Regions from separate parts of the Rhizobium sp. WW_1 genome, predicted to be linked through region 4. Evidence: riboswitches for the same ligand, from Rfam matches in the RefSeq annotation. Region 4 holds a riboswitch; each other region holds the start of a gene.
What was found. A riboswitch is a leader RNA that binds a small molecule or an ion and turns the genes downstream of it on or off. The one in region 4 is predicted to bind cobalamin.

Region 1 (5,138 bases), on a different contig from region 4:
GAAGATTTCTGCACATGCGCACGCACGCCGAAAACCCGTTCGATCAATTCCTGCGTCAGCACGTCTTCCGGCGGGCCGGCCGCGACCACCTCGCCCTTCTGCAGCACGGCGAGACTGTCACAAAACATCGCCGCAAGATTGAGATCGTGCAGCGCGACGATCGATGTAACGTCAAGCCTGGAGACCAGGCCAAGAATGTCGAGCTGATGCTGGATATCGAGATGGTTCGTCGGCTCGTCGAGCAGAAGCTCGCTCGGTGTCTGGGCAAGCGCCCTTGCAATATGGACCCGCTGCCGCTCTCCACCGGAGAGGGTTTGCCATAATTGCCCAGCGCGGCTCTGCATGCCGACGCGAACAAGCGCATCCGAAACCGCCGCATCGTCTTGAGCGCTCCAGGCCGACAGGGGGCCGCGATGCGGCGTGCGACCGAGGCGCACCACGTCCATCACGGTCACTTGCGTATCGGTTGTCGCCTGCTGTTCAACGAGCGCGATGCGGCGGGCAATATCGCCGCGCGAAATCGAGGCGATATCGCTGCCGCCAAGCCGGATGACGCCGCTCTTGACCTTGCGCAGCCGGCATATCAGCCGCAGCAGACTGGATTTTCCAGAACCGTTCGGCCCGAGAAGGCCGAGGACTTTGCCCTTTTCGACCGTCAGGCTGACGCCGTTGACGATCAGACTATCGCCGGCCGCAAACGTCACCGTGTCAACCGCGATGCTCATGCCGTCCTCCGGGCGCGATAGAGAATAAGGGCGAAGGCCGGAGCTCCGAAGAGGGCGGTGACGACGCCGATCGGCAGGATCTGCTGGGGAATGATGATGCGCGAGATGATATCGGCAGCAACCATGAAAATGGCGCCGGCCAGCGCCGCCGCCGGCAGCAGCCGATCATGGCTTGGTCCAACCACAAAACGCGCTGCATGTGGAATGACGAGCCCGACGAAGCCAATCGAGCCGACGATGCTGACGACCGCCGCGGTCATCAAGGCCGTCACGCCAAGCAGGACGATCTGCGCTCGCCGGACCGCAATCCCGAGCGAGGCCGCCGCATCCGTGCCGAAGATGAAGGCATCGAGTACCCGGACATGCGCCATGCAAACGGCAAAGCCGATGATGGCGACAGGTCCGGAAAGATAGACGTCCGGCCAGCGCACGCCGCTCATGGAGCCGAGCAGCCAGAACATGACGCCCCTCGCCTGCTCGGCATTGGCCGAGGTGGTGACGATATAGGAGGTGAGCGCATTGAAAAGCTGCGAGCCGGCGACGCCGCAGAGAATGATGCGCTCGCTCGTGCCGCCGACGCCGGCGGCAAGCAGACCGACAAACAGGAAGGCCGCGACCGCGCCGAGAAAAGCGCCGCCGGAGAGGCCCAGAATGCCGTAACCGAGCCCGAGGATCATGATGCAGACCGCGCCGGTGGAAGCGCCGGCGGAAATGCCGAGCACATAGGGCTCGGCAAGCGGATTGCGCAGCAGGGCCTGCAAAACCACGCCGCACAGCGCCAGCGACGCACCGGCGCTCGCCGCGACAAGCGCGCGGCTCAACCGATAATCCCAGACGATCCCCTGATGGATCCGGCTGAGTTCGAAGCCCGTGCCGAACAAGCGGTTCGACACGGCCTTCGCAGTGGTCGACAGCGGAATCGAGATCTCGCCGATCGACACGGCGAGACTGATCATGAAAGCGAGGAGGACGACCGCAGCCATGGCGAGCGCCCAAAGCGCCCACCATGGCCGACGTTCTGCAACGAGGCTCATATTTTACTGTGCCAGACCGAAGGACTTGATGCCCTTGGCCAGGATTTCGATACCGTCGATCGTCCGGATGGTCGGGTTCATCGACTGCGCATCCATCATGACGAAATGCTTGTTCTTGACGGCATCGAGCTGGCTGGTGACGGGATCTTTCTCAAGGAAGTCGACCTTGACCTTCGGGTCGTCGGCCGCGTAGCGGCGGCGATCCATGGTGGCGATGACGATCACGGCTGGATTGGCCTGTGCGATCGTCTCCCACCCTACCAGCGGCCATTCCTCTTCGGTCGTGACGACATTGCGAGCGCCGATCGTCTTCAGAATATAAGCCGGGGCGCTGTTCTTGCCGGCGATATAGGCATCGCCGCTGACTTCCTTGCTGGAGAACCAGAACACGATCGGCAGATCCTTCGCCTTGGCTCCGGCAATCGAGGCAACAGCATCCGCCTCGCGCTTCTTCAGGTCCGCGATCAAGGCATCGCCGCGATCCTTAACGTCGAAGATCTGAGCGAGTTCATCGATCTCCTGGTAGACCAGACCCATCGTGAACAGCTCCTTGCGCACGCCATCGCCGCCATCGGTATTGACCTTGGCGACGCAATCCGTTGGGGCGACGTAGGTATTGATTCCGAGCTCGGAAAACTGCTGGCGCTTGCCCACGGAGCCCTGTGTGCCGACATGCCATTCGAATTCGGCAGCCACGAGATCCGGCTCCTTGCCGACCACGGATTCGAAGCTCGGATCGTTGTCGGCAAGCCGGGGGATCTTGGCATTGGCTTCGGCATATTGCGGCAGAACCGGGCCGACCCACACGGCCGTTCCCGCAATCTTGTCGGCAAGGCCGAGCGAAAAGAGGATTTCGGTCATACCCTGGCCGATCGAAACGATCTTGGCCGGCGCTTTCTGGAAGGTGACCTTCTCGCCGCAATTATTGATCGTGAGGGGATATTGGGTCGCGGCGAAGCCGGACGCGGCAAACCCGGTCAGCCCGAGTGCAAATGTAATGGTCGTCAAAAAATGGCGCATGAAAGATCTCGATAGGACAAGGAAACTGGGCGGTGTCAGCACAATCGCGCTCAGGCAGGTCGCCGCCGGTTGCGAAGATCCCAATCAAGGCCGAAAAAGCTCGGATAATGTCGAAGGCGCAGGTCAATCATTCTCTGTCCTTTCCGAGCATCCCCGCCCGGCTGATTGGATCGTGATCGACGGCAGGTCTCCTGGCTCGCGGATATCTGACGATCATCTGCCTTCCCGCAAGCTTGGCTGCAGTGGCATGGCTCAAAGCCTCTGGAGCGAGCCGGAAAAGGTCACCCCGGGATGATCGGCAATCCGCTTACAGTTGCGGGGGCAGCCACGGTCTAGGTCCCTCTTGGGTCGCCCTCACCGTGTTCCCTATTAATCCCCGCGGAGTCTTCCTTGGGGAACCGTCGCGTCCAGTTATTCCGGACGGACCCTTCCCGTCAAGAACGCATGGATAGTAAAGAGGAAGGGGCACATCATGCTCATTGCCAACGGCCCCAGCAATGCTAAGCCGCCTCGGCCTGCTCCACACGATTTCTTCCGCCCGCCTTCGCCCGGTAAAGCGCCTTGTCGGCGGCTTCGAGCACATGCTTGAAATCCGTGGTCGGCTCGAGCGAGCAAGCAATGCCGATGCTGACGGTGACATGGACGGCGTCCTGATCGAACATCAGCATCGTCGTCTCGATATCGCTGCGAATTTTCTCCGCAACGGCGGCGGCCGCCCTCATGTCGGTGTTCGGCAACAGGACGACGATCTCTTCGCCGCCATAGCGGGCCGCGATATCGGTTTTGCGCACGGTTTGCCGGATGACATCCGCCACCCGCGCCAGAACGGTGTCGCCGAAGGAATGGCCCCAATTGTCGTTGATTTTCTTGAAGTGATCGATATCGAGCATGATGATCGAGAAGGGAATGCGCCGCACACCGGCTTCCTTGCTGCATCGATCGCCTTCGCGCTGCAGCACCCGGCGGTTGGGAAGCCTCGTCAGCGGATCGAGGGTGGCTTCATTCTCCAGCGCGCGCTGGATGCCGATGCGATATTGCTCCCGCTGCAGCAGATCCGACAGCAGCATGACGCCAAGAATATTGACGATCGTCACCGGGAGCGCGGCCGAAAGGAGAAGCGCGCGCGCAACCACCCACGGCAGAAAGAGGAGAACCACGAGCGACGTGCAGGTCGCCAGGCCGAACAGGGCCGATCGTTTCCATCCCGTGCCGGTCCATTGCCGCGGCAACAGGCTGAGCGCATAGCCGGCGGCCGCGACGATCGCGATACCGGCAACACCGCCCATGGCGCCCATCCCGCCGACCATGAAGCGAAACAGGGCCATCATCGCGGCGGCCACGATCGTTCCCAGCAGGCCGCCGTAGATCGGTATGAGGACAAGCAGGATCGAGCGGCCATCCTGAATGACGCCTGGCATCCACTGTATGGGATCGCCCATCGACAGGATACCGACCAGCCCGAACAACAGCCCGACGGCAGCCGATTTCAAAGCGCCGCGCTCGACGATGCGGATCACCCAGGAATAGGCATAGACAATGATCGCCACCTGGCCGAGGACGCGAATGAGCGAGACCAAATGTGTTTCAATTTCCATTGCTATTCCCAGTCCTCGCGACTAGCCGTAACGAATGACCGGTATCGGCATAGTCGAAGTCGATGCCGGATACCATGCGATCTCCGTAAAATGGTTTACCAAGCCTCTCGCTGATTGGCGGCCTGGCGATGGTGTTCGGACGGGAATTGTGGGCGGAGGTCATCGTCGCAATCGAACTTCTGAAGCAATGCGTCTCAATATGGCTGTCTCCGGATTCTGTCATGCGAGCCAGGCGATATCGGGCGCGGCCGATAGATCCGAATGGTCAACGCTATCTGGCGCCGCGCGCCTGGCGATCAAGAGCTGCCGGTCAATTTGGCATTCCGCTGGGCGTTTCGACGCTGTCGGTGCTGCGCTGTCATCGATGTCCGCAAACTTTGCGGCGGCACGAATTGACGCATTGCGCTTGTAATGAGCCTGTCCTATGACTGCAACCTTATCCGCGGGATGCGGGTGGTGGGGACAAGAATGCGGAAGACAATTTCGCGTACATGGCAGTGGAGTGCGCGCATCGTCTGCGCCATGGCGCTGTTGCTTGTCGGCTTTGCCCATCAGCCGGTCGTCGCCACGGCGGATGAGATATCTCCCATAGAACTTGCGCAATACAGGCTGCCGGACGGGTCCCTGCCCATTCTCTGCATCACCTACAAGGACGCGGACGGCAAGGTGCATGGAAAAGCCTATGCGCCCGGGTGCGAAGCCTGCCGGATCGCTTCCGCCGCGGTTCTGCCCATACCTCCGACCGAGATTTGCGAACGCCTCGC
Region 2 (5,138 bases), on a different contig from region 4:
CAGGCGCCTCGATGGCGGCCGAGGCCTTCTTCTTGCGTTTGAGCTTCTTGCCGGCCACGCGCTCGATTTCGCTCGCTGCGAGACCGCCTGGCCGCAAGAGGCGCATCTCGCCATCCTCGACCTTGACGATGGTCGACTCCACGCCGACGACCGAAGCCCCGGCATCGAGAATAAGGGTAATGCGTTCCCCGAGATCGTCGTCGACATGATCGGCGCTGGTGGCGCTGATTTTGCCTGATGTGTTGGCGCTTGGTGCTGCGAGCGGTCGGTCAAAGGCACGGATCAGCTCGCCGGCAAAGCCCTTGGGCACGCGGATGCCGACCGTATCAAGTCCGGCTGTTGCCAGCGGATGGATGCCGCTATCGGGCTTGAGCGGCAGCACCAGCGTCAGCGGGCCGGGCCAGAAGGCTTCCGCGAGCTTACGCGAGATGGGGTCGAAGATGGCATAGCGCTCGGCCATGGCGAGATCGCTCATATGGCAGATCAGCGGATTGAAGCGCGGACGCCCCTTGGTCTCGTAGATCCGGGTGATGGCGGCGGGATTGGTGGCATCGGCGGCAAGGCCGTAGACCGTCTCCGTTGGCAGCCCGATCGGCAGACCCTCGGCGAGGGTTGCCGTGGCGACGTCGATCGCGGTTTGCGGATGTTCGAGAATGTCTATGTGTCGTGCCATGGCCTGCCTGCTTGCAGTTCAGGCCGTTCTTATGCCCTTCGAGTTTTCGGATCAATCGTCAAAGCTGGCGAATGATGTCGCGAAGCTGCTCGTTGCGGGCGCCAAGCAATAGAACGTTGCGGATGGCGATCTGCGGATCGTGGGTGTGGAACAGTACGCCGTTGCCGCGAATGTCGCGATTGATCGTCAGCTTCTTGTCCTCAGCCTGCTTGTCCGGGTGAACGGCGACGGCGAAATACATCCGAGAATATTTGAGGCTGATGTCTTCGAAGAAATTCTCTTCCTGGCCGATACGGGCAAAGAAATTGGCGATATAGAACGCCCAGTTCACCTGCTCATATTGTGCGAACTGTGTCCGCGCGGCTGTCACGTGGCAATAGCCGAGATGCGGCGTGTCCTTCAGCGTGTGATGGAAGATGAGCTTCGGGAAACGGATTGATTTGTGGAAGCTGTTGAGCCGGTCATGCGTCTTTTCGCCGGCATCCCTGAGCTTCAGCGCCGTGCGCTCGGCCACGTGTTCGTGACTGAGATATTCCCGCTCTTCGGCAAGCCAGTGCGGCCTGTTCCGGTTGATGCGCCCCGTGCGCAGGAATTCGCTGTGCCCTGTCGTCGGCACTACTGGCGCCGGTTCGGGGTCGGCGGGCTTCCCAGCGTCGAAATATCTGAGTTTGGCCATGCCGGATCTCGCTATGTTAGTCTCTGAGCGACATGCTAGATCACATAGCTTGAGCCGAGCTTAACCGCATCTGGGATGCTGCACTTTTAAGGAGACTGAGAAACATGCCCGGAATTACCGATCTCCAGCAGCTCCTTTCCGGCATGAAGCCGAGCCTTGCCGAGGGCGAATTCGTCTATTGCAGCGTTCCGGCGTCGATGTTGGCAGACCACATCCATCTGAGGCCGCTCGGATTCTTCCGTGAAAAGGAAGGCGTGACGCTGATCCTTCCATTGGAGACGGCCCGAGAGGCTGGATTTCCCGCGGCCCCCACCATGCGCATGATAACGCTCGAAGTGCACTCCTCTCTCGAGGCCGTAGGGTTGACCGCTGCCTTCGCAACGGCGCTCGGCAACGAGGGTATCAGCGCCAATGTGGTCGCGGCTTACCATCATGACCACATCTTCGTGCCAGCGGCCGATGCCGGTCGTGCGATGGCGGCTTTGCAAGCTCTTTCGGCCGCCCAATCGCCCTCGGTTGGTTGATCTGTCGCAATCAGAATAAAGCGTCATCGGCAAGGGTCGGGCAGCGCACCCCCCTCATGTCCCGCACCGGAATGTAAGAGGTTGAATTGCCTCTCTATATCGCCTGCAAGGGCAACCGTCCCGCTGCCCCGTTTCGGCTGTCGTCAATTTCGAAGCCGATGTCGCATTGCAGCGCAGCCGCCGCCGGTGCCGGGCGCTATGATGTTATCAATCTCAAGGTGCCGTTTGCTAGGGAGACGGAGAATTGGGAAGCCGGTCAAAATCCGGCGCTGCCCCCGCAACGGTGGTGGAGTGAGGCATGGCGGATAAAGCCACTGGGTCTGGTCGGCCTGGGAAGGTGCCATGGGGCTCTGGAAACAGGGCCGCTCCAGAGCCCGGAAACCAGCCTTGGGCACACATGGTTTACTGACCGCGGCGGGCGGTCGGACATTGCTTTGGGCCATTCCCGATGGCCTCTGCATGTCCTCTGCACGTCTCCCGGTACTGCGAAGGATAGGCAAATGGATATCGGCAGCAAAGTTCTGCGGCAATTGAAGAACCACCGGACGGGTTTGAGTCTCGAACAACCGTTCTATACCGATCCGGATTATTTCAAGCTCGATATGGAGATGATCTACTATCGCGACTGGCTGTTCATCGGCCATGATTGCGAAGTGCCGCGCGCGGGCAATTACTTCACCGTCCAGATCGGTGATTACCCGGTCGTGATTGTCCGGGGTCGCGATCAGGTCATCCGCGCTTTCCACAACAGCTGTCGCCATCGCGGCTCGCGCGTCTGCAACACCGAGCGCGGCTCCTCGGCAAAGCTCGTCTGCCCCTATCACCAGTGGACTTACGAACTCGACGGCTCGCTGCTCTTCGCCCGCCAGATGGCGGAGGATTTCGACAAGAGCCAGCACGGGCTGAAGCCGGTCCACTGCGAAAGCGTCGGCGGCTACATCTTCATTTGCCTTGCGCAGAACGCGCCGGATTTCGCTCCGGTCCGCGAGACCATCGAACCCTACATCGCGCCGCATCGCATCAGCGAAGCCAAGATCGCCTTCCAGAGCACCATCATCGAAAAGGGCAACTGGAAGCTGGTCTGGGAAAACAACCGCGAGTGCTATCACTGCGCGGCCAACCATCCCGAGCTTTGCCGCACCTTCCCGGAAGCGCCGACCGTTAGCGGCGTGCAGGGCGCGATGAACGATCCGGTGATCGCCGCACATTGGCAGCGCTGCGAGGCCGCAGGCCTGCCGAGCGAATTCAAGCTTTCTCCGGACGGCCAGTTCCGCACGGCCCGCATGCCGCTGATCGAAGGTGCCGAAAGCTACACGATGTCGGGCCAGAACGCCGTCAAGCGTCCGCTCTCGTCGGATGTGACGATCAACGGCATCGGCACCATGCTGCTGTTCCACTATCCCACGACATGGAACCACATGCTCGGCGATCACGCCATTTCCTTCCGCGTGCTGCCGATCAGCGCCGAGGAAACCGCTGTGACCACCAAGTGGATCGTCCATAAGGATGCGGTCGAAGGCGTCGACTACGATCTGGAAGAACTGACGCACGTCTGGACCGAGACCAACGACCAGGACCGCCGCATCGTCGAGGAAAACGCCTTCGGCATCCGCTCGCCGGCCTATGAGCCCGGTCCCTATTCGGAAATCCATGAAGGCGGCGTCATGCAGTTCGTCGAATGGTACACGACTTTCATGATCAACCGGCTGCAGGGCGATCAGGCCAAGCTGTCGGCGGTCGCCTGAGTATGAACATGACCGCCTCCCTTCGCCATCGACACCTCGACCAGATGCAGCCCTGGAGCGACAGGCAGCATCTGCTCGAATGTCTCTCGGTCACGCCCGAGGCGCCCGATGTGATGACCTTCACATTCGGCTCCGACAAGGACAACTGGTTCCGCTACCTGCCGGGCCAGTTCGTGACGCTGGAGCTGCCGACGGCTCCGGAGCCGGTCATGCGCACCTATACGCTGTCGTCGACACCGTCGCGGCCCTTTTCGGTCGCCGTGACTGTCAAGGCGCAGAAGGACAGCATCGGCACGCGCTGGATGTTCGAGAACCTGAAGCCGGGCATGCGCATCAAGGCTTTCGGTCCGCTCGGCGATTTCAGCCATATCCGTCATCCCGGCGAAAAGTACCTGTTTGTCTCCGCCGGTTCCGGCATTACGCCGATGATGTCGATGACGCGTTACATGGCCGACATCGCGCCGCTGTCGGACATCACCTTCGTCAATTGCTCGCGCAGCCCGACCGACATCATTTTCCGCTCCGAACTCGAATATCTCGCCCGCTTCATGCCGAACCTCAATCTCGGCCTCATCGTCGAGGGTTGTGGCCGCACCGATCTCTGGTCGGGGCTGAAGGGACGCATCGACAAGGCGAAGATCGGTCTCCTGGCTCCTGATTTCATGGACCGGACGATCTTCTGCTGCGGCCCGGAAGTCTTCATGGACGCCGTGCGCTCCATGCTGGAAGCGCATGGTTTCGACATGTCGCGCTATCATCAGGAGAGCTTCCAGCCAGCGAACGCTGCAACGCCGCTTGCGGAGGTTTCCGACGATGCCTCCGGCGAGGCCGCGACGACGATCCGCTTCACCATGGCCGGCAAGGATGTCGTCTGCGCCGCGGGCCAGACCGTGCTTCAGGCGGCGCGCGGTGCCGGTGTGCGCATCGGAGCGGCCTGCGAATCCGGGCTTTGCGGTACATGCCGCGTCATGAAGCTCTCGGGCGAAGTCGAGATGAGCCACAATGGCGGCATCCTCGATGACGAGATCGACGAGGGTTATATCCTCGCCTGCTGCTCGCGCCCGAAGACGGATGTGCAGATCGAGGCATAGCATCGACCTGAAAACCGCCTCGCCAAGCTAAAGCATGTCCCGCAAAAGTGTGCAGCGGTTTTGCGACAACGACGTGCGAAGAATCAAAGACCTGAAGCGCGAGGAGCGAATCTGAAGGATCGCTACGCGCTTTAGAAATCCTGGTAATTCAGCTCGTTGATTTCGACCGGCTTCGATTGTGGGGTCGAAGCTGTGACGACCGGGTCGATGTCGACCATGAGCGAAACGAGCGCCTGCCGCGGGCCGTTGCACATCTGCGCGAGCGCGATCGTCAGGTCCGGTGCAGGCAGGGGCTTGGCGGGCAAGAGATCACCCTGCGGCCAGATCTTGGCAAGCTGGACTTTCGTCATCGGCACGACATTCACGTCGATATCGGTAAGCGTGCCGGGTACGCGATAGGGGCAGCTTTTCTCCGAGCAATTATCCGAC
Region 3 (5,138 bases), on a different contig from region 4:
TTGCCTCGTGGTTGATTGGGCCCGCAGGGTTTCAAGGCGAGCCTGATAGAATGCAACCAGGGTTTCACCCTTGTGGCTGGCTCCGACAAGGGCGCTGACGGTTCTGATCATTGCAAGAATTCCGGCGATGTCACGCTGATTGAACGCATGCACCGCAATTCCATGGCGGACGAGGTCTGCGACGATCGGCGCCTGCAGATCCGAGAACGTCAGAACGAGATCGGGCTCCAGCGCCAGTATCTTGTCGATATCGGCCGATGTGAAGGCGGAGACCCGCGGCTTTTCGCGTCGAACCTGGGGCGGCCGCACCGCATAGCCGGAAACGCCGACGATCCTCTCCTGCTCACCGAGCAGATAGAGGACCTCGACCGTTTCTTCCGTCAGACAGACGATTCTATTTGGAGGAAATGCTCTCACGATCTTCGATCAAAGGGTGCGAGGTGGCGTCGCTTTTCCGGCCGGCTCGAGAAAGCCCGCCGAACGAATGACCGCATAGATTGCCATCAGCCCTGCGAAGGCCACGATATTGTCGCGGAGAATCTGAGCGATGACCGCCAAGGAGAATGCATCATCTCCGGAAGGCAGCATCAGTGTGGCGATGAACAACACGATTTCGTAGGCGCAGAAGCCGACCAGCAGCGCGACGAGGGCTGTCACGACGGGTCCAAACTTGAGACGCGCAAGCGCAAAATCCGTCGCCAATGCCGTGCCCGCCGCCAGGCCGATCACTCCGCCCCAGGCAAAACTGTCCCATTCGCGGGGATAACCGAGCAGCAGGTATCCGACCGCCTGATTGCCGAGCCACGTGGCGGCGACAACGGCAATTCCATCGCGTCGCTTCAGCGTCACCGATGCGATGGCGGCGATCGCCGCGAATGGCGTTGCACAGGCCAGAACATAGGAAAAGGCCAGGCCGCATGCCGACACTAAAGCGATCCAGGCTACTCTGGCGTCTTTGCCCGCAATTTCCAATGAGGGTCGGCTATGCGAGGGCATCGTCTCAACTCCAATCTATCTTTGAAAAATAACATCGAACGATTGGTTTTCAAAACGCCGTCATTGGTCGTCCGACTGAAGGCGTCGGCCTAGCGACACATCGTCGTGAAAATAAAGGTCTGATCTGTTCAGAATGCGATGGACGGACGTCGTTTTTCGAAGGAGACGCCGGCAATGCGGCGTGTTTAAATATGCTGTCCTTGGTGCCGCTTCGAATCGAAGTGGATAATTGGGAAGCCGGTCGAAATCCGGCGCTGCCCCCGCAACGGTAGCGAAGCCTAATGCCGACGACGGCCACTGGATCAATTGATCTGGGAAGGTGTCGGCAAGCCCCTGACGGGGCGGCTTCGGAGCCCGGAAACCAGCCTTGGTCACATGAATGACTTGACTGACTGCGGAGGGCATTCAGGAAGCTGATTGGCGTATTGGCTGCCGGGCCAATCGAGATCGATCTTCCGCCTTTTCAGTCAGTGCTCAAACCGGGAGCATCTGATGACGGATTTTTACAGCGACGTGCTGCGCAAACTGCAAAACAGGCGCGATGGCTATAGCCTGGAACAGGCTTTCTACACCGATCCGGAACTGTACAGGCTCGACCTCGAGCATATTTGGTACAAGGATTGGCTTTTCGTCGGACACGATTGCGAGGTTCCGAGAGCCGGCAACTACTTCACGCTGCAGGTCGGCGACTATCCGATCGTCATCACGCGGGATCGGCAAGGCGTAATTCGCGCCCTGCATAATTCCTGCCGACACCGCGGATCGCGCGTCTGCACGCAGCCCAAGGGATCATCGGCCAAGCTTGTCTGTCCCTATCATCAATGGACCTACGAACTGGACGGCTCGCTGCTGTTCGCACGGCAGATGGGCGAGGATTTCGACAAGTCGGCAAATGGCCTCAAGCCGGTCCATTGCGAGACCGTCGGCGGCTATATTTTCGTAAGCCTCGCCGATGAGCCGCTCGATTTTGGTCCGATGCGCGAGATGGTCGCAAGCTATCTTGCTCCGCATAATCTCAAGGACACGAAGGTCGCCTTCGAAAGCACGATCATCGAAAAGGGCAATTGGAAACTGGTCTGGGAGAACAATCGCGAATGCTATCATTGCGCGGCCAATCACCCGGAACTGTGCCGGACCTATCCGGAGGCTCCGACCGCAACCGGGGTCCAGGGTGCAAAGGATGATCCCGTCATCGCCGAACATTGGGCACGCTGCGAGGCCTCCGGCCTGCCGAGCGAATTCAAGATTTCTTCGACCGGCCAGTTCCGCGTGGCGCGCATGCCGCTGATCGAGGACGCGGAAAGCTATACCATGTCAGGCAAGCGGGCCGTGAAGCACCAACTCTCCGACGATGTCAGCCAGAGCCACATCGGTACGCTGCTGCTTTTCCATTATCCAAGCACCTGGAACCATGTGCTGGTCGATCATGCCATTACGTTCCGCGTCCTGCCGCTGGGCCCGGAATCAACGCAGGTCACGACAAAATGGCTGGTTCACAAGGATGCCGTCGAAGGCGTCGACTATAACATCGACGAACTGACGCATGTCTGGAACGAAACCAACGATCAGGACCGCCGGATCGTCGAGGAGAATGCGTTTGGCATCCGCTCTCCAGCCTATGAGCCGGGACCATATTCGGTCGAGCATGAAGGCGGTGTAATGCAGTTCGTCGAATGGTATGCGAACTTCATGCGCGATCGCAGGCAGTTTTGAACGACGGGAAATCGAGTGGGCCGGCGCAATACCCTAGCTCGCCGTGTCGTCCTTGCCGTAATAGAGCTTGCCGAGCTCGATCGGTTCGCGTCCCTGGCTGCGGCGGTGCATGTTCGAGTCGCGCAGCGAATAGACGCAGCCGCAATATTCCTGCTGGTAGAACTGCTCCCGCTTGCTGATCTCGATCATGCGGGCGGAACCGCCGCCTTTACGCCAGTTGAAATCCCAATAGCTGAGGCCGTCATAAGGAGCGACTGCCCGCTCGCCGCAATCATTGATCTGCGCCATGTTTTTCCAGCGCGAGATCCCAAGCGAACTGGTCATCACCGGAAAACCGTTCTCGTGTGCATAGAGCGCTGTCCGTTCGAAGCGCATGTCGAAACACATCGTGCAGCGAACGCCGCGCTCAGGCTCCCATTCCATTCCCTTCGCCCGGGCAAACCAGTTGTCCTTGTCATAGTCGGCGTCGACAAAGGGCACATCGTTCTTTTCCGCGAAGCGAACATTCTCCTCTTTGCGCAAGAGGTATTCACGCTCCGGATGGATGTTCGGATTGTAGAAGAAGATGGTGTAGTCGATGCCCGAGGCCGACATTGCCTCCATCACTTCCCCCGAACACGGCGCACAACAGGAATGCAGCAGCACTTTCTTGCTGCCGTCGGGCGGGGTCAAAACGGAGCGTACGAAATCGTTCATGGCCGCCTCATATCATAGCCACAGGGTTATCGCGACCCTGAATTGGGAAGGATCGTCTTCACGATCGAGGCATCGAGCGCTTCATAGTCGTGAAGCCCGATAGTGTCGTAGAGTTCGCCGCGCGTTTGCATCTCGGTCCAAACGGCCTCTGCGGAGCCGTCGCGCTTCAAGGTGGCGTAAAGCTTTTCCTGAGCCTTGTTGGCGACTCGCAATGAAGAGACGGGCCAGATGATCATGCGGTAGCCCATCTCCTCGAATTCGGATGCGGTGAAAAACGGCGTTTTGCCAAATTCGGTCATGTTGGCAAGCAAGGGAACGCCCGGCATGCGCCGCGCAAATTCGCGAAACATCTCGGCACTGTTGAGGGCTTCGGGGAAGATGGCGTCGGCGCCGGCTTCCATAAACAGCTTGGCACGCGCAACGGCGCCGTCAATGCCTTCGCTGGCCGCCGCGTCGGTCCGGGCGATCAGATAGAGATGACGGCGCGCCTTCGCCGCAGCCGCGACCTTTGCTGCCATGTCATGCGCGTCCGCAAGCCTCTTGTCGTTCAGATGCCCGCATTTCTTCGGAAGCAGCTGGTCTTCGATGTGGACTGCGCCGGCGCCCGCATCTTCGAAGGTTCGCACCATGTGCATGACGTTCAATGCCTCGCCATAGCCCGTGTCGCCATCGACAAGCAGCGGCAGGCCGCTTGCCCGCGCGATCTGGCGGATGAAAAAGGCAACCTCGTCCACCGTGATGATCCCGAGATCGGGAATACCCATGGAGGCGGTCATGGCAGCGCCGGAGAGATAGAGGCCTTCGAAACCCGCCGCCTTGGCCTGGAGAGCTGCCATGCCGTTATGGGCGCCGGGAAGCTGCAGGATGCCATTACGCTCCAGCAGCTCCCTGAAACGGATTCCGGCGGGGGCGTCGGGTAATTCGGATGCGACGAGATACGGCATTTTCAACTCCTCAGGCGGCTTTCGGACGGATTTTCGGGCCGCTGCGCTTGTTGATCGGCACGAATGTCTGGTTCTCCGGGCCAATATAATTGGCGGATGGGCGGATGATCTTGTTATCCGCGCGCTGCTCGATGATATGAGCTGCCCAGCCGGATGTTCGCGAAACCACGAAAAGCGGTGTGAACATCGCGGTCGGAATACCCATCATATGATAGGAGATGGCGCTGAACCAGTCGAGATTGGCAAACATGTTCTTAGTCTGCGCCATAGTCGTCTCGATCCGTTCGGCAATATCGAACATCTTCATTGTGCCGGCATCGACCGAGAGTTCGCGCGCGACCTTCTTGATCACCTTGTTGCGTGGGTCGGCGACGGTATAGACCGGGTGGCCGAAACCGATGATGACTTCCTTCGCCTCGACCCTGCGTTTGATATCCTCATCGGCTTCTGCGGGATCTGAATAGCGCTTCTGGACGTCGAAGGCGGCTTCATTGGCGCCGCCATGCTTCGGCCCGCGCAAGGCACCGATCGCTCCTGCAATTGCCGAATACATATCCGAGCCGGTCCCGGCGATAGATCGGGCCGTAAATGTCGATGCGTTGAACTCATGCTCGGCATAGAGGATCAGCGAGGTATGCATGGCGCGGACATGTGAGGCGCTCGGTGTGCGTCCGTGCAGCAGATGCAGGAAATGGCCACCGATCGAATCGTCTTCCGTTTCCACATCGATGCGCCGGCCATTCTGGGCAAAGTGGTGCCAGTAGAGCAGCATGGAGCCGAGCGAGGCCA
Region 4 (5,138 bases):
TTAAGTCTTATTCGGCTGCGCCAGCAGCCTTCGGCTTGCGAGTGCGCTTCGGCTTTGCTGCCTCTGCAGCGGCCGGTGCCGCTACTGGGGCAGCCTTTGCTGCGCGAGTAGCCTTCGGTGCAGCCTTGGCAGCTGCGGGCTTGACGGCGGCCGACTTTGCGGCTGCTGCTGGCTTGGCGGCCTTCGCCTTGGTCTTCGACGCCGCTGCCTTGCCTCCGGTCTTTGCCGCATTCAGAAGTGCGACACGACGCTGACGGTTCTGTTCGAGAGCCTGCCGGAAGCCGGTATCATGTTCTGCGTGATGGGCCAGATCATCGAGAAAATCTGCCACGTCCTTGACGCCATCAACAACGACATAGCTCAATCCACGACCGGCATTGACGGAATCGCGACCGACCGTCACACCGAAGCCGCCGGGAACACGCTGGAACCAAGTGGAGCGCCACTTCTTGAAGCCGGCCGCGTCACGCTCGTACTCCTCCAGATATGCCTTCTGTTCCGCCACTCGAGCACGAAATGTATCGACGACATTCCGCGTGCCAGCCTTCGGCTTATCAGCCTTTTTTGAAGTCCATTTCTCAAGAAAGTTTGCCATTGGTTCGATCTCTTCAGGTTAGCGTTCCTTGTCAAGCCGCCGTTGCTTAGGAAGCGATGACGAAGCTCCTCCGCATGGATGCCCGCATATATGTAAAGGATAGATGTATAATGGCAACATAATCCGACATTTATTGTCGATAATTAGCCACCAAAGTCGCCTCGCTGCCGCTTTTTGAGCCCGACAGGCGCGAATTTGCCGCTATCTCTCGCTGCGATCACTCGCGTCCAGCCAAGACTGGAGGCTTAGACGGGCCTTGCTGCAGCGCATATTTGCTTGAATTATCCTTTGGCGGCGCACAAGCCGGCAACTGCACGAATGGATCGGTTGATGCCGTCGCCGGTTCTTGCCGCCATTTCGTTGTTCGGCAAACTCCTATGCGTTGACCGATATGACATCGGGGGCGGAGATAGCAGCCTCCGCCCCCGTTCATATTCGCCTCGGGATCGACATGTGATCCCGATGAGCCTTTCTTCTTCAGGCCGCCCTTGTCAGCTCGCCATGCGGATCGAGCACGAACTTCGTTGCAGCGCCTTGATCGAAGCTCTCATATCCTTGTGCTGCATCTTCGAGCGAGATGATCTTGGCGTTGACGATGTCGGCAATCGGCAATCTGTCGTGCAGGATCGCCTGCATGAGTTGGCGATTATATTTAAGCACCGGCGTCTGACCCGTATGGAAGGATTGTGCCTTGGCCCAACCGAGCCCGAAGCGCAGAGACAGGCTGCCTTGCTTGGCAGCACTGTCTACGGCACCTGGGTCTTCCGTCACATACAACCCAGGAATACCGATCGAACCAGCCGCCCGAGTGATCTCCATCATCTGATTGAGCACGATTGCCGGCTGCTCGCCTCCCGAATGTCCGCGCGCTTCGAAGCCAACTGCATCGATCGCGCTATCTACCTCGTTGATGCCGACGACTTCCGCGATCATATCGCCGAGACGATCGCTCTTGGAAAGATCTATCGGCTCGAAGCCAACCTTGGCGGCATGCGCAAGTCTATCCTTGTTGAAATCACCGACCATGACGACAGCGGCACCCAGGATGCGGGCTGAAGCGGCAGCCGCCATGCCGACCGGACCTGCGCCTGCGACATAGACAGTAGAGCCGACACCGACGCCGGCACGAACGGCGCCATGAAAGCCGGTCGGCAAGATGTCCGACAGCATGGTGAGGTCACGGATTTTCGCCAGGGCCTTGTCACGGTCCGGGAATTTCAGCAGGTTGAAGTCCGCATAGGGTATCATGACATAGCGTGCCTGGCCGCCTATCCAGCCGCCCATATCGACGTAGCCGTAGGCACCGCCGGCACGCGATGGATTAACCGTCAGGCAGACGCCGGTATCCTGCGACTTGCAACAACGGCAGCGGCCGCAGGCAACATTGAACGGCACCGAGACGATATCGCCGACGTCGAGCATCTCGACATCGCTACCCTTTTCGATGATCTGTCCGGTGATCTCATGCCCGAGCACGAGGCCGGGCATCGCCGTCGTGCGTCCACGCACCATGTGCTGATCGGAGCCGCAAATATTCGTGGAGATCACCTTCAGGATCACACCATGCTCGATGCGCCGACCGTCCGGCGCCTCCAGTTTCGGATCGTCGATATCGCGAACCTCGACCTTGCCGGGCCGTAAATAGACGACGCCTCTGTTCCCAGTCATGCCATCTCCTCCTTGATTGAACGCTGGATCATGATTGCCCGAGATTTCGGGCCCTTTCGGATCGGCCCGCTCCTCAACGGGCTGAACAGCAGCAAAATCGGTCGCGGCAACCGCAAGCTTCTGCGGCGTCCGGCCGGCGCGTGCGCGACTGATATGGTGTTGCGAGATCGGAACGAAGTGAAGTCAAAACACCCGTATCCGCCTCTCGATCGCCCACCGCGATCAGTCGAGCCTGCATTCAAGGCTGGTTTCCGGGCTCGGACCTGTCCGCTCGGACACCTCGATACCTTCCCGGCTGTTCCGCCAGTGGCATCAATCGAGGCATTCGGTCCGCCACCGTTGCGGGGGCAGCACCGGCTTAAGACCGGTTTCCCAATTATCCGCCGGGGAAATCCCGACGGCACCTTGAACATGTCCAGAAGATCACGGGAGAAGGCGAGGCGCGCATAGGAAAACGACATCGGTGCCCTGTAAGACGACATCTGGCGTTTTCATGAAATCGACGCAGGAAGCGCCGCGACGCAAATGGCCGGCACGCGCGTCGGCCATTTGCGTCTTGTTGCTCGAGTGACGACGCTTAGCCGCCGTCGAGCCAAATCGCCACATCGACAGGCGCAAGCGTTCGATTGCCGACAAGGAATGTTGCACTCTGCCCTGCCGGTACTGTTGCCGCGACGCTTCCGTAATTGAAGGCGAAGTGCAGCCTTCCGCGCCGGGCAAGGCGCAGATCGCCAAGATCCGGCAAGCTGCCCACGCCGGCCCAAGCAAGCGTGTCACCCATCAACTTCAACAGGAACTCGTCACGCGGCAGCGTGGCGCAGTAGCGTGCGACATCATTGCCGATCACCGCCGGGGAATCCGAGCGATACTCTCCCTGGAATGTCGCAAGCACGGTTTCCGATGTCCGGATCGTTTCGCGCCAGACGGAGGTCTGGTGACTCGCATTGCCGTAAAGGACGGTCTCGGACTGAAAGGCCGGCAAGGATTCGACACGCGTGACGCGGAAATCGAGGAGGTCGCCCAGTATGCCCGGCGGCAGATCAGCGGGGATGTGCATGTCGCGCGTCTTGCTGCCGCTGCGAGGCCCGAACAGCACCTTGGCGCCGGAGGTCTTGAGCCGTGCAATGAAGTCCGGATCGGGAATGACGAGATCGGGTGCGAGCACCAGCCTATATTCCTCGAGATCGGAATGCTGTCCGATGAAATCGACATCGACACCGAGGCGAGAGACAGCCGAATACCAGTCGAGCGCAAGGGCGGAAGCAGCGTAGTCGCGCCCCTGCGGCAAGGCACGGGTCGCGAAACGCGAGTCGTAATCGAGCAGCAGTGCCACCGAAGCCTTGCCGCGCATCTCGCCCTTCGGCAGCCGTTTCATCTCGGCGACGACCTCGGCCACTTCCCCATAGCCCTGATCCTCTTCGCTGTTTGGCAGGAGAAGACCAGCATGGAACTGCTCCTGCGCAAACGGCGCCTGCCGCCAGCGGAAGTAGGAGACCATGTCGACGCCATGCGCATAGGCAAGCCACGTCCACAGCCTCACCATGCCGTCCGCCGGCGACTGATTGTGCGAAGCCCAGTTCACCGGTCCCGGCTGCTGTTCCATCACCCACACACGGCCGCGACCGACTGCGCGGTAGAGATCGTGGTTGAAGGCGGTTTGATCGGGATCGCCGGTGCGCAGATAGCGTCGCTTCTCTTCGTTGCTCAGCCGACCATTGATAAGCCCGCCCATCGGATAGACGTCCCATGAGGCGATATCGATGTCTTCGCCGACCTTGTAGTGATCGAAGTCGGTGTTCTGCGACATGAAGTTATGGGTCACCGGCCGGCCCGGTGAATGACGGCGAATAATATCGACCTGTGTCTTGTTGAAGGTCTGCACCTGATCCGAGGAGAAGCGGAAGTAATCGACGAGATGCGTCGGTGTCGGTTCCTCCACGAGATTGTTGGGCAGATCCACCTCTTCGAAGCTGTTGTAGTGCATGCTCCAGAATGTGGTGCCCCAAGCGCGGTTCAACTCCTCGACGGTGCCATATCGCGCGACGAGCCATTCGCGAAAGGCGTGAAGAGCCGCTCTCGAATAACTGTGAATCGTGTCGTGATCGCCATACTCGTTGTCGGTCTGCCAGGCGTGGACGAAAGGATGGGCGCCATAGCGCCGCGCGACCGCTTCGGTGATGCGGGCAGCCTCAAGCCGATAGCGTTGACTAGAGAAGCAATAGTGCCGGCGCGCGCCGAACTTGCGCACGACGCCGCGCACATCGACGGGAAGGATATCGGGGTAGCGATCAACAAGCCACTTCGGAGGCGCGGCCGTCGGCGTGCCGATGATCACCTTCAATCCCGCCTTGCCGAGCACATCGACCGCCTCATCGAACCACTCCCATTGGAAGACGCCGGATTGCGGCTCGATGCGCGACCAGGCGAATTCGCCGATGCGCACCCAGGCGAGCCCTAGCTCCGCCATGCGAGCGGCATCCTCTTCCCATTTTTCCCGCGGCCATTGTTCCGGATAGTAGCAGACGCCAAGTTCGAGCATACCGGCATCCGGCCGGCTTGCATCGAAATTGTTCTGTCTGGCGAGCGGCTTGTGCACTGTCTTGTCCTTCATCATTCAAGTCGCCGACGTCGGGCTTCGCCCTTTGTCGCAGTCGAAATTTAAACGTTTATATTGCCGCTCAAAAATGGTTGTGGCGCCATCGCGGCTATGGGTTCGAATTTTATCGGGGCGGTAGGCGAGACAAGGTCTCCTCCAGCGCGATCAAGAACCGGTCGCAGTCGTCCACACTGAACGGCGCCGGCGGCTTCACTTTCAGCACGTTATGGTGCGGCCCTTCGCTACTGAGCAGGATACGGTGCTTTCGCTTCATTTCCG

Region 1: linked by a shared signal. The riboswitch ahead of BJ928_RS07820 (ABC transporter substrate-binding protein) and the one ahead of fdhA (formaldehyde dehydrogenase, glutathione-independent) in region 4 are both predicted to bind cobalamin.
Region 2: linked by a shared signal. The riboswitch ahead of BJ928_RS03330 (aromatic ring-hydroxylating dioxygenase subunit alpha) and the one ahead of fdhA (formaldehyde dehydrogenase, glutathione-independent) in region 4 are both predicted to bind cobalamin.
Region 3: linked by a shared signal. The riboswitch ahead of BJ928_RS16765 (aromatic ring-hydroxylating dioxygenase subunit alpha) and the one ahead of fdhA (formaldehyde dehydrogenase, glutathione-independent) in region 4 are both predicted to bind cobalamin.

What each region holds. Positions count from the first base shown of each region.
Region 1 covers NZ_RAIN01000002.1:76,126-81,263, forward strand. The annotation lists gene BJ928_RS07810 (ABC transporter ATP-binding protein) at 1-725, opposite strand, end outside; gene BJ928_RS07815 (iron chelate uptake ABC transporter family permease subunit) at 722-1,759, opposite strand; gene BJ928_RS07820 (ABC transporter substrate-binding protein) at 1,763-2,779, opposite strand; cobalamin riboswitch at 2,943-3,197, opposite strand; gene BJ928_RS07825 (diguanylate cyclase) at 3,280-4,374, opposite strand; gene BJ928_RS07835 (hypothetical protein) at 4,843-5,138, shown strand, end outside.
Region 2 covers NZ_RAIN01000001.1:701,622-706,759, reverse strand. The annotation lists gene BJ928_RS03345 (L-threonylcarbamoyladenylate synthase) at 1-673, opposite strand, end outside; gene BJ928_RS03340 (DUF6656 family protein) at 732-1,349, opposite strand; gene BJ928_RS03335 (ACT domain-containing protein) at 1,454-1,873, shown strand; cobalamin riboswitch at 2,073-2,278, shown strand; gene BJ928_RS03330 (aromatic ring-hydroxylating dioxygenase subunit alpha) at 2,374-3,618, shown strand; gene BJ928_RS03325 (hybrid-cluster NAD(P)-dependent oxidoreductase) at 3,621-4,709, shown strand; gene BJ928_RS03320 (GH25 family lysozyme) at 4,841-5,138, opposite strand, start outside.
Region 3 covers NZ_RAIN01000005.1:214,813-219,950, forward strand. The annotation lists gene BJ928_RS16755 (cobalamin-binding protein) at 1-417, opposite strand, end outside; gene BJ928_RS16760 (hypothetical protein) at 427-927, opposite strand; cobalamin riboswitch at 1,181-1,381, shown strand; gene BJ928_RS16765 (aromatic ring-hydroxylating dioxygenase subunit alpha) at 1,489-2,709, shown strand; gene BJ928_RS16770 (epoxyqueuosine reductase QueH) at 2,743-3,405, opposite strand; gene prpB (methylisocitrate lyase) at 3,432-4,349, opposite strand; gene prpC (2-methylcitrate synthase) at 4,360-5,138, opposite strand, start outside.
Region 4 covers NZ_RAIN01000004.1:304,128-309,265, forward strand. The annotation lists gene BJ928_RS14545 (hypothetical protein) at 8-595, opposite strand; gene fdhA (formaldehyde dehydrogenase, glutathione-independent) at 1,073-2,263, opposite strand; cobalamin riboswitch at 2,488-2,686, opposite strand; gene BJ928_RS14555 (beta-galactosidase) at 2,841-4,877, opposite strand; gene BJ928_RS14560 (aminotransferase class III-fold pyridoxal phosphate-dependent enzyme) at 4,984-5,138, opposite strand, start outside.